DNA from 2 places in the Kosakonia beeri genome. Region 1 is predicted to be linked to the other one. Evidence: predicted binding sites of a transcription regulator. Region 1 holds the regulator's gene; the other holds the start of a gene.

What was found. Region 1 encodes CRP, which controls carbon source genes, mostly activating them, when cyclic AMP is high. Its sites were predicted from a motif close to ATGTGANNNNNNTCACAT; they were not measured.
Positions count from the first base shown of each region.
Region 2: a site for CRP is predicted at 3,746-3,763, ahead of ACUY4S_RS07240 (YfcZ/YiiS family protein). Genes of this name have one in related genera too.

Region 1 covers NZ_CM135106.1:447,961-453,909, reverse strand. Annotated here, with positions in the region: gene ACUY4S_RS02140 (phosphoribulokinase) at 1-596, shown strand, start outside; gene ACUY4S_RS02135 (OsmC family protein) at 640-1,044, opposite strand; gene crp (cAMP-activated global transcriptional regulator CRP) at 1,378-2,010, shown strand; gene ACUY4S_RS02125 (YccS/YhfK family putative transporter) at 2,059-4,137, shown strand; gene argD (bifunctional acetylornithine/succinyldiaminopimelate transaminase) at 4,127-5,347, opposite strand; gene pabA (aminodeoxychorismate synthase component 2) at 5,435-5,949, opposite strand, start outside.
Region 2 covers NZ_CM135106.1:1,492,114-1,498,062, forward strand. Annotated here, with positions in the region: tRNA gene ACUY4S_RS07220 (tRNA-Arg) at 1-44, opposite strand, end outside; gene ACUY4S_RS07225 (formate/nitrite transporter family protein) at 120-1,052, opposite strand; gene mlaA (phospholipid-binding lipoprotein MlaA) at 1,350-2,108, shown strand; gene fadL (long-chain fatty acid transporter FadL) at 2,168-3,496, opposite strand; gene ACUY4S_RS07240 (YfcZ/YiiS family protein) at 3,868-4,152, shown strand; gene fadI (acetyl-CoA C-acyltransferase FadI) at 4,315-5,625, shown strand; gene fadJ (fatty acid oxidation complex subunit alpha FadJ) at 5,625-5,949, shown strand, end outside.

The DNA of each region.
Region 1 (5,949 bases):
GTCAGGCGCGGAAGTATCTCCATACCTACGATGAAGCCGTGCCCTGGAACCAGGTACCGGGTACGTTTACCCCCTGGCAGCCATTGCCTGAACCCACAGATGTACTTTTTTACGAAGGGCTGCACGGTGGCGTGGTCACCCCACAGCATGACGTATCACGTTATGTTGATTTGCTGGTCGGCGTAGTGCCAATTGTTAATCTGGAGTGGATCCAGAAACTGGTGCGCGACACCAGCGAACGCGGCCACTCGCGCGAAGCGGTAATGGATTCCGTGGTACGCTCCATGGAAGATTACATTAACTTTATTACCCCGCAGTTCTCGCGCACGCATATCAACTTTCAACGTGTACCAACCGTGGATACCTCGAACCCTTTTGCCGCGAAAGGCATTCCTTCGCTGGATGAAAGTTTTGTGGTGATCCACTTTCGTAATCTGGAAGGGATTGATTACCCATGGCTTCTGGCGATGCTGCAAGGCTCGTTTATTTCCCATATGGACACGCTGGTGGTGCCTGGCGGAAAAATGGGGCTGGCGATGGAGCTAATCATGACGCCGCTGGTGCAACGGTTGATGGAAGGGAAAAAGATAAAATAGCGTTAGGGGAACCCGGTAACGCCACGCTACCGGGCTGAGCACATCAGGCTTCTATGACTTCGTAGGAATGGGTGATGTTCACCGCCTTTTCCAGCATCAACGCCACGGAGCAGTACTTCTCCGCAGAGAGATCCACCGCACGGGAAACCGCAGCATCTTTCAGCGCTTTGCCGGTGACGATAAAGTGCAGATTGATATGGGTGAACAGACGCGGGGCTTCTTCGCGACGCTCTGAGGTCAGCTTCACTTCGCAGTCGGTAACGTCATGGCGCCCTTTCTGCAGGATAGACACCACATCAATGGCGCTGCACCCGCCTGCGGCCATCAGCACCATTTCCATCGGGCTTGGTGCTTTATCGCCTGAGTTGCCATCCATCAGGATTTGGTGGCCCGAGGCGGACTCACCGAGGAAGGTTAACCCTTCAACCCATTTCACACGTGCCTGCATTTTTCTTTACTCCGAAGTGGCAATTTTCTTTACAGATTACGCGTACATAAGAAAAGTCGCAACGGAAGGCGACCTGCGTCATGCTGAAGCGAGACACCAGGAGACAGGCGGTTAAAGCTATGCTAAAACAATCTGGATGCTACAGAAAAAATGGATGTCACGCAGACACGCCTGACATCACACTTTAGAGACCGCAGATGACGCTGACGGTCCACTTCCGAGGATTTGGAAGCGAATACACAAAGTCGAACGATAACGTGTATAGATTGCAACCCCAGGGGCAGGGTGCACATCCTGTGTCTGGTGACAGCTTATAACAGAGGATAATCGCGCATGGTGCTTGGCAAACCGCAAACAGACCCGACTCTCGAATGGTTCTTGTCTCATTGCCACATTCATAAGTACCCGTCGAAGAGCACGCTGATTCACCAGGGTGAAAAAGCGGAAACGTTGTATTACATCGTTAAAGGCTCAGTGGCAGTGCTGATCAAGGATGAAGAAGGTAAAGAGATGATCCTCTCTTACCTGAATCAGGGAGATTTTATCGGTGAACTGGGCCTGTTCGAAGAAGGTCAGGAGCGCAGTGCGTGGGTACGCGCTAAGACCGCATGTGAAGTGGCCGAAATTTCCTATAAAAAATTCCGTCAGTTAATCCAGGTAAACCCGGACATTCTGATGCGCCTTTCCTCGCAAATGGCGCGTCGCCTGCAGGTCACTTCAGAGAAAGTCGGCAACCTCGCGTTCCTTGACGTGACAGGTCGCATTGCCCAAACGCTGTTGAACCTGGCGAAACAGCCAGACGCAATGACTCACCCGGACGGTATGCAAATTAAAATTACCCGTCAGGAAATTGGTCAGATCGTCGGTTGCTCGCGCGAAACAGTGGGCCGTATTTTGAAAATGCTGGAAGATCAAAATCTCATTTCCGCACACGGTAAAACTATCGTGGTTTACGGAACCCGTTAATCGACAAAACGGCGCGCCGCTTATCCGGTGCGCCGTTTTTGTTTTCTCATGTGGCGCAGGCTGATTTATCACCCCGAAATCAACTACGCACTGCGGCAAACGCTGGTGTTATGTTTGCCTGTGGCCATCGGCTTAATCGTCGGTCATTTGCAACAAGGTTTGCTGTTCTCCCTCGTGCCCGCCTGCTGCAACATTGCAGGTCTTGATACCCCCCATAAACGTTTCTTTAAACGCCTGATTATTGGCGGCTCGCTGTTTGCAGGATGCAGCCTCGCGGTACAACTGCTGCTTGCAGAGAACCTGCCCCTGCCGCTGATCCTCACCGGCATGACATTATTACTTGGCGTGACCGCCGAAATCAGTGCACTGCATGGGCGGTTACTCCCGGCCTCGCTGATTGCTGCCATCTTTACCCTGAGCCTTGCCGGCAGTATGCCAATATGGCAACCGTTACTGATTTATGCGCTTGGTACCTTGTGGTACGGGCTGTTTAACTGGTTCTGGTTCTGGATGTGGCGGGAACAACCGCTGCATGAAACGATAAGCCTGCTTTACCGTGAACTGGCGGACTACTGCGAAGCCAAATACAGCCTGCTGACGCAGCACAAAGATCCAGAAACCGCCCTGCCACCGCTGCTGGCCCGCCAGCAAAAAGTCGTGGATATGATAAGTCAGTGTTATCAGCAACTGCATATGCTGGCCGCGAACCAGCACAATGATTACAAGCGTATGTTGCGCGTGTTCCAGGTCGCGCTGGACCTACAAGAGCACATCTCTGTCAGTTTGCACCAGCCAGAAGAAGTGCAAAAGTTGGTGGAGCAAAGCCATGCCGAGCAGGTGATACGCTGGAATGCGCAAACCGTTGCTGCACGCCTGCGTGTGCTGGCCGATGATATTCTCTATCACCGATACCCTACGCGTTTCACGATGGATAAGCAGGTTGGTGCGCTGGAGAAAATCGCCCGCCAGCATCCGGATAACCCGGTCGGGCATTTTTGCGCCTGGCACTTTAGCCGTATCGCCCGCGTTTTACGCACCCAACGCCCTCTGTACAGCCGGGATTTAATGGCTGAAACGCAGCGCCGCCTGCCTCTGATCCCGGCGTTAAAAAGTTATCTTTCACTGAAGTCTTCCGCACTTCGCAATGCCGCACGCATTAGCGTCATGCTCAGTGTTGCCAGCCTGATGGGCAGCGCCCTGCATTTACCCAAGCCATATTGGATCATGATGACCGTGATGTTTGTTACGCAAAATGGCTACGGCGCAACACGGGTTCGCATTGTGCACCGTGCTGCAGGCACGCTTGCAGGTCTGGTGATTGCGGGTATCACACTGCATTTCCACGTACCACAGGGATATACGCTGGCGGCGATGCTGCTGATCACGCTGATCAGTTATCTCATTATCCGCAAGAATTACGGCTGGGCGATGGTCGGTTTTACCATAACTGCGGTGTACACCCTGCAGTTGCTGACGCTGAATGGCGAGGAGTTTATCGTCGCCAGATTTATCGACACCGTGATAGGTTGCCTGATTGCCTTTGGTGGCATGGTCTGGTTGTGGCCACAGTGGCAAAGCGGCCTGCTGCGGCAAAACGCCCATGATGCGCTGGAAACTTATCAGGAGGCCCTCCGCCTGATCCTCAGCGACAATCCGCAGCCAACACCGTTGGCATGGCAGAGAATGCGCGTAAACCAGGCGCATAATGCGCTATTCAACTCGTTGAATCAGGCTATGCAGGAGCCGGGCTTCAACACCCGTTACCTGGAAGATATGAAGCTGTGGGTGACGCACAGCCAGTTTATTGTTGAACATATCAACGCCATGACGACGCTTGCACGCGAGCACACCATGCTTACCCCGGATCTGGCGCAGCGCTACCTACAGTCATGTGAAATTGCGCTGCAACGCTGTCAGCAGCGGCTGGAATACGATGGGCCTGGCGAGTCGGGAGATGCAAATATTCTGGAGTCGCCGGAGACGCTGACCCACGGGCCAATGAGCACGCTGGAACAGCACCTGCAACGTATAGTGGGGCATCTGAACACCATGCACACTATTTCGTCGGTGGCATGGCGTCAGCGCCCACATCATGGTATCTGGCTGAAGAGACGCCTTAACCGTTGATCACTTTATCTACCGCTACCGCGAAGCGATTTAGCCCTTCTTCAATATCCTGCGCATCGATAATCAGCGACGGCGCAAAACGCATTACATCCGGCCCGGCATTCAGTACCATCACACCCGCCCCGGCAGCGGCATACAGGAAGTCACGCGCGCGACCTTTGTACTGAGGTTTCAGTTCCGCGCCAATCAGTAACCCCATGCCGCGAATGTCGCTGAACAGGTCGAATTTTTCATCAATGTGCTGTAACTGCTGAACGAACAGCTGCCGCTTGTCATTCACGCCATTCAGCACTTTCGGCGTATTGATAATGTCGAATGCGGTGCCGGCAACGGCGCACGCCAGCGGGTTTCCGCCATACGTAGAACCGTGTGAACCGGCATGGAAAACACTGGCAATCTCATGCGTGGTGAGCATAGCGCTGATCGGGAAACCACCACCCAGTGCTTTTGCGCTGGTGAGAATGTCCGGCGTCACACCATAGTGCATATAAGCAAACAGTTCGCCACTACGCCCCATGCCGCACTGCACTTCATCAAAGACCAGCAGCGCATTGTGCTGATCGCACAGATCGCGCAGGCCCTGGAGGAATTCCGGCGTTGCCGCTGTCACGCCGCCTTCACCCTGGATTGGCTCCACCACCACTGCGCAGGTGTGGTCATCCATCACCGCTTTTACCGCGTGCAGATCGTTAAACGGGACGTGGATGATATCTGCCGGTTTCGGGCCAAAACCATCGGAATACTTCGGCTGGCCGCCGACGCTTACGGTAAACAGTGATCGCCCGTGGAAAGCATTATGGAAAGCAATGATTTTGGTCTTATAAGGACTGTGGCGCGTCGATGCATAAAAACGCGCCAGCTTGAATGCTGTCTCGTTAGCTTCCGTTCCGGAGTTCATAAACACCACGCGCTCGGCAAAGGTGGCATTAATCAACTTGCGCGCCAGGCGCAGCGCAGGCTCGTTGGTAAAGACGTTACTGGTGTGCCACAGTGTTTCACCCTGAGTTTTTAGCGTCTCGACCAGCGCCGGATGGCAATGTCCCAGAGCCGTCACCGCAATTCCCGCAGCAAAATCAACGTACTCTTTACCCTGCTGATCCCACACGCGACTGCCTTTTCCCTTGACCGGGATAAACTCGGCCGGTGCGTAAATTGGCAGAATATCGTCATCGAAGTTTGCACGTGTTACCGCGTCTTGCTGAGTTGCCATGGCTTGCCCATCCAGTTTAGTGTTGCAATGATTATGAAAATATAATCACGAAATATGCATAAAAAATCACTGCATGGCAACCAGAAATCAGCGTAAGAGGAAGTTTTTCAGTAACTGATGGCCCTGCTCGCTAAGGATGCTCTCCGGGTGAAACTGCACGCCTTCCAGATCCCAATACCGATGACGGATCCCCATAATTTCACCGCTTTCGCTCCAGGCCGTTACCTCGAATTCATCGGGCAAGGTTGGCGGATCGATCACTAATGAGTGATAACGCGTAACGGTTAAGGGATTATTAAGCCCGGCAAACACACCGGTGCCATGGTGGGTTACCGGTGAGGTCTTGCCATGCATTACTTTCGCGGCGCGCACAATGGTTGCGCCAAAAACTTGCGCAATGGCCTGGTGGCCAAGGCAGACACCAAGGATCGGTAATGTGCCGCTGTAGTGACGAATCACTTCTAGCGAAACCCCGGATTCATCAGGCGTACAAGGGCCGGGGGAGATAACAATTTTGGCTGGTGCAAGGCGGGCGACATCCGCCAGCTCTATGTCATCATTACGTTTTACTTCTACATGCGCACCCAGTTCACAAAAATATT
Region 2 (5,949 bases), 1.0 Mb from region 1:
TAGCCCTTAGGAGGGGCTCGTTATATCCATTTAACTAAGGGGACAAGACGGCAGGAGTATAACGTTATTTAGGCCCCACGTTAAGCTCGCCTGCCGTCAAGTGATTAAACTGTCGCCGTTTATGCCTCTTTTTCTTTGCTGGCGGCCTGACGTTTTTGCTCTGCTTTGGCTTCAGCTTTGCGAGCATTGATCATATCGTTACGGATCTGTGCGTGGCTAAGCAGGGCGAAAATAAATGTCCCGCCGCAGATATTGCCAGCCAGCGTCGGCAGGGCAAATGGCCAGATAAATTCGCTCCAGTGTAGTGTGCCGTTAAACACCAGATAGAAGATTTCTACCGCACCCACCACAATGTGAGTGGTATCCGCCAGCGCAATAAGCCAGGTCATCAGAATAATCACCACTATCTTGGCCGAACCTGCCGCCGGGAACATCCAAACCATGGTGGCGATAATCCAACCTGAGATGATGGCGTTGGAGAACATTTCCAGTGGCGTGTTTTTCATTACATCCATGCCGATTTTGACGAACGCATCGCGCGTCTGTTCATCAAAAATTGGCATGTATTCAAACGCCCATGCGGCAATGGCCGTGCCAATGAGGTTGCCCAGCAGCACAACGCCCCAGAGTCGCGCCATTAAACCAAAATTGACCCAACCGGGGTTTTGCATCACCGGCAGTACCGCCGTGACGGTGTTTTCAGTAAACAGTTGTTGGCGCGCCATAATGACAATAATAAAACCGAAGGTGTAGCCCAAATTCTCCAGTAAAAATCCGCCGGGGACACCCTCTAACTGGACGTGGAAAATGCCCTTTGCCAGCAGCGAGGCGCCCATCGACAGGCCGGCGGCGATTGCCGACCAGAATAGCGCCATGGCATCGCGTTCCAGCTCTTTTTCGCCGTCCTGTCGAATATGCTCATGAATGGCCATCGCGCGTGAAGGCAGGCGGTCTTCGTCCAGTTCAATGTCTTCGCCGCGCTTTTTTTCATCGCTCTCGACTTCAATTTCCTTGCGCTTGCCGTCGATTTTCTCTTCTTCGATACGCTCCACAACTACCTCACTCTTAACGTGCAGATATCATCAAGCGTAGCGAGTTTCTGGCGCTCGCTCTGGCGGTATCGTCTGAAAGTGCCATCAACAGCAACAATGGTGATACGCGGCGGATTTAGCCTGTATAAAATGGTTAACGCAGCGCGCTACTGAATGCGCGCTATGCTGAAATGAGGAGCGTTCGCCGCGTAGACATCATAAGACGCGCTGATACAATGCGTGGCATGTTGCAGGCATTTGCCGTTGCGCCGTTATGGATGGCATTCATCAATAGCCATATTCTTCAGGGAGACACCTATGAAATACCGCCTGTCGGCCCTTGCGCTGGCGACCTCTGTGCTGGTCGGCTGCGCCAGTTCCGGTTCCGGAGAGTCGCAGGGGCGTTCCGACCCGTTCGAAGGGTTTAACCGCACCATGTACAACTTCAACTTCAATGTGCTGGATCCGTATGTCGTTCGACCGGTTGCCGTTGCCTGGCGTGATTATGTGCCGCAACCGGCGCGTAACGGTTTGAGCAACTTCACCAGCAACCTTGAAGAACCGGCAATCATGGCGAACTTCTTCTTACAGGGCGATCCCTACCAGGGGATGGTGCATTTCACCCGTTTCTTCCTGAACACCCTGCTGGGCATGGGCGGCTTTATGGATGTCGCCGGGATGTCGAATACAAAACTGCAGCGTGTCGAACCGCACCGCTTCGGCAGCACGTTGGGTCATTACGGCATGGGTTACGGCCCGTACATGCAACTGCCATTCTACGGTAGCTTTACCCTGCGTGAAGATGGCGGCGATGCCGTGGATACACTCTATCCGGTGCTTTCCTGGTTGACCTGGCCGCTCTCCGTCGGCAAATGGACACTTGAAGGGGTTGAATCCCGCGCGCAACTTCTGGATTCCGATGGTCTGCTGCGCCAGTCTTCTGATCCGTATATTCTGGTGCGTGAAGCCTACTTCCAGCGCCACGATTTTATCGCCAATGGCGGCAAGCTGAAGCCGCAGGAGAACCCGAACGCGAAAGCAATCGAGGGCGATTTGAAAGATATCGATGCCGAGTAACCGCGACATCAATAAAAAAAGGTGAGCCGAAGCTCACCTTTTTTATTGCTGCCTGTTTATCAGAACCCGTAGTTAAAGTTCATGCCATACAGCCATGCACGGCCGCTGGATTCGAAGGTGTAAGGGCCTTCGGTGAACTTCACTTTCTGACCATGCATATACGAAACGCCGACGTCGACGGACGCATCTTTATTGAAGGCGTAAGTCGCACCGGTGCTCAGCCACAGACGATCCTGGTCCGGAATAGAAATGGAGCGTTTATCTGCAGGAACCGGGCTGTCGTCATAGGCGATACCGGCGCGGAAGGTCCAGTTATCGTCCATGTAGTAGGTGGTGCCTAACGCAATGCGGTACGCATCTTTAAAGCTTTCATCTTTATAGAACAGCGTCTGACCATTGCTGCCGGTGGCTTTCAGTTCCTGGAACTGGCTCCAGCTGGTGTAGGTCATGCTGTAGTGGATAGCCCACTGCGGGTCGATACGGTTGTAACCCGAGATCTCCCACATTTCCGGCAGATTCAGTGTCAGTGCGCCATTAATCGTGGACCCGGCAGTCGCATAAGGCAGAGTGCTAAGACCTAATCTCGGGGCCAGCGTGTTCACGGCTAACGGCAGGTTGCTGCGATAATCGCCATCAAAGTCGATTTTAACTTCTGAGCGATAGGTAAAACCGTAGCGGTTGTTTTTATCCAACTCGTACAAAATACCTGCGTTCCAGCCATAACCCCATTCATCACCTTTCAGGCGCGCAATTTGTGTATTGGCCGGAATGGCACGAGATAAGTTATACACACCGCCTGTTTGAGCATCTACCATCTGTGGCAGGTCGCCAGCATAACGTTCAACTTTGGCTTTAGCATAAACGGCATTAAAACCAAGCCCGAAGCTCCAGTGGCTGTCCAGGCGATAGGCACCACTCAGGTTCAGGTTGAGGGTTTCGAGATCCGTTTTACCGCCCATGGAGCCGGCTGTGTAGCTATCGTTGAACTCGGTAGCCAGGCCATAGTTGGAGGTGACAGACGCACCCCAGCCAAACTGGTCGTTAATCGGCGCCACAAAGTGCAGGTTTGGCACCCACGCCGTCGGCGCGATATTGTCCTGGCTGGCATCGTTACCAATGGCGGAACGGCCCTTCACATTGACGTCCGGATCGACGAACACCGCACCGCCCGAGAACATCGGTCGATCGTACATCATAATCAGTGCGGGGTTGCGGCTGGCGTTTCCTGCATCATCTGCAATCGCGCCCTCACCGGAATAGGCACGGCCAAGACCAGAAGACGAGAACTCATTGAGTTGAAAGCCTGCGGACCAGGCCTGGGTAGAGACGATTGCCACTGCGACTGCCAGAGCAGACTTGGTAAAACGGGTTTTCTGGCTCATGACCATAACCTCATTCGAAATCGAGTTATTTTTATTCAAACTATGTTACATGTCGTAACGGAGCGCGAAGTGTAGGGTCTGAGGTACATCAGAGAAATCAGACCAGTGGCGGAAGTATAGGTCTGACCAGAGGGAATGTTGCAAGGTTGTATATAAGTTTTTTCAATTGTGATCTTCGAAACGGGATCTGCGTGGCAAAATTGCGGCCAGTGTTAATCAGTCGATTCGAACATTTTTGTTTTAGATCATTTTTAAGTGTGATTTCGGTCACTTATGGTCATTCATTCCATTAACAACTGGAGAGCCGAATCCACGGGGCGTAAAATAAACACATCGTTTATCTGGCACCTTGGGTGCGAATTCAGAGGAAATCTACCATGAGTAAATGCAGTGCTGATGAAACCCCGGTTTGCTGCTGTATGGATGTTGGCACCATTATGGACAACTCCGACTGCACCGCCTCTTACAGCCGTGTGTTCGCAAACCGTGCTGACGCGGAAGAAACGCTGTCTGCCCTGAGCGCACGCGCGCGTAGCGTTGAATCCGATCCCTGCCAAATCACGTCCTCCTTTACCGAGGTGGATGGCGGCGTGCAGTTGGACATCGATTTTGTGTTTGCCTGCGAAGCGGAAACCCTGATTTTCCAGCTCGGCCTGCGTTAAGCTTCCCGCCTGCGCTCCCGTCCTGCGGGAGCGTTTTATTAAGTTTCTCTGTGCCTTAGCTCCCATTTTTTTTCTCCCCCCATTGGCTAAATGTAAAAATTTGGTTAAGACTGTTATCAGGTCAGACCACTTAAAGCGTTACGCTGTTAACAGGGGAGTGTTATGAGTCAGGCATTACCGCTTGTCACCCGTCAGGGCGACCGCATTGCCATTGTCAGCGGGCTACGCACGCCTTTTGCCCGCCAGGCGACCGTTTTTCACGGTGTACCGGCTATCGATCTCGGCAAAATGGTCGTAGCAGAAATGTTGGCGCGCAGCGAAATCCCACCCGATGTGATAGAACAACTGGTCTTCGGCCAGGTTGTGCAAATGCCGGAAGCCCCCAATATCGCCCGCGAGATTGTGCTCGGTACGGGCATGAATGTGCATACCGATGCGTACAGCGTCAGCCGTGCCTGTGCGACCAGTTTCCAGGCGGTAGCGAATGTTGCTGAAAGTCTGCTTACAGGTACCATCCGCGCGGGTATAGCTGGCGGAGCGGACTCCTCTTCTGTACTGCCGATTGGCGTCAGTAAAACGCTGGCGCGTACGCTGGTCGACGCCAATAAAGCCCGTACCATGGGGCAAAAACTAAAGCTTTTTTCACGCTTGCGCCTGCGCGATCTGCTGCCCGTTCCGCCTGCGGTAGCGGAGTATTCCACCGGGTTGCGAATGGGTGACACCGCTGAACAGATGGCGAAAACGTATGGCATTACCCGTGAACAGCAGGATGCGCTGGCGCACCGTTCGCACCAGCTTGCGGCGCAAGCCTGGGCGGAGGGAAAACTGGCCGATGAGGTGATGACCGCTTATGCTCCGCCGTTTCGCGATCCGGTAACGCAGGACAATAACGTGCGTACCCAATCGACACTGGCAGATTACGCGAAATTGCGCCCGGCGTTCGATCGTCGTCATGGTACGGTGACGGCAGCAAACAGTACGCCGCTGACCGACGGTGCCGCCGCAGTGATCCTGATGACTGAATCCCGGGCAAAAGAGCTGGGCCTGACGCCGCTCGGCTATTTGCGCAGCTATGCGTTTACCGCCATCGCCGTGCAACAGGACATGCTGCTTGGCCCGGCATGGGCGACGCCGCTGGCGCTTGAACGAGCCGGGTTGACCATGGCGGATTTGACCCTACTGGATATGCATGAAGCCTTTGCCGCGCAAACCCTCAGCAATCTGCAGTTAATGGCAAGCGACAGATTTGCCCGCGAGGTGCTTGGGCGCGCTCAGGCCACCGGCGAAGTGGACGAGAGCAAGTTTAACGTGCTGGGTGGCTCAATTGCTTATGGGCATCCGTTTGCTGCTACGGGGGCGCGCATGATCACGCAAACGCTGCATGAGCTGCATCGCCGCGGCGGCGGTTTTGGTCTGGTCACTGCCTGTGCGGCAGGCGGGCTGGGTGCGGCAATGGTTCTGGAGACTGAATAATGGAGAAGATATCCGCATTTACGCTCAGTGTGCGCCCCGACAACGTTGCCGTTATCACCATTGATGTACCTGATGAAAAGATGAACACGCTGAAAACAGAATTCGGCGCTGAAGTCCGCACGATGCTGAAACAGATCCGCGACAACAAATCGCTGCGCGGTGTCGTGTTTATCTCTGCTAAGCCAGATAACTTTATTGCCGGAGCGGACATCAATATGATCGCCCGCTGCAATAGCGCAAAAGAGGCGGAAGATCTGGCCCGACAAGGGCAGCAGATTATGGCGGAGATCCATGCGCTGGCGATCCCGGTTATCGCCGCGATTC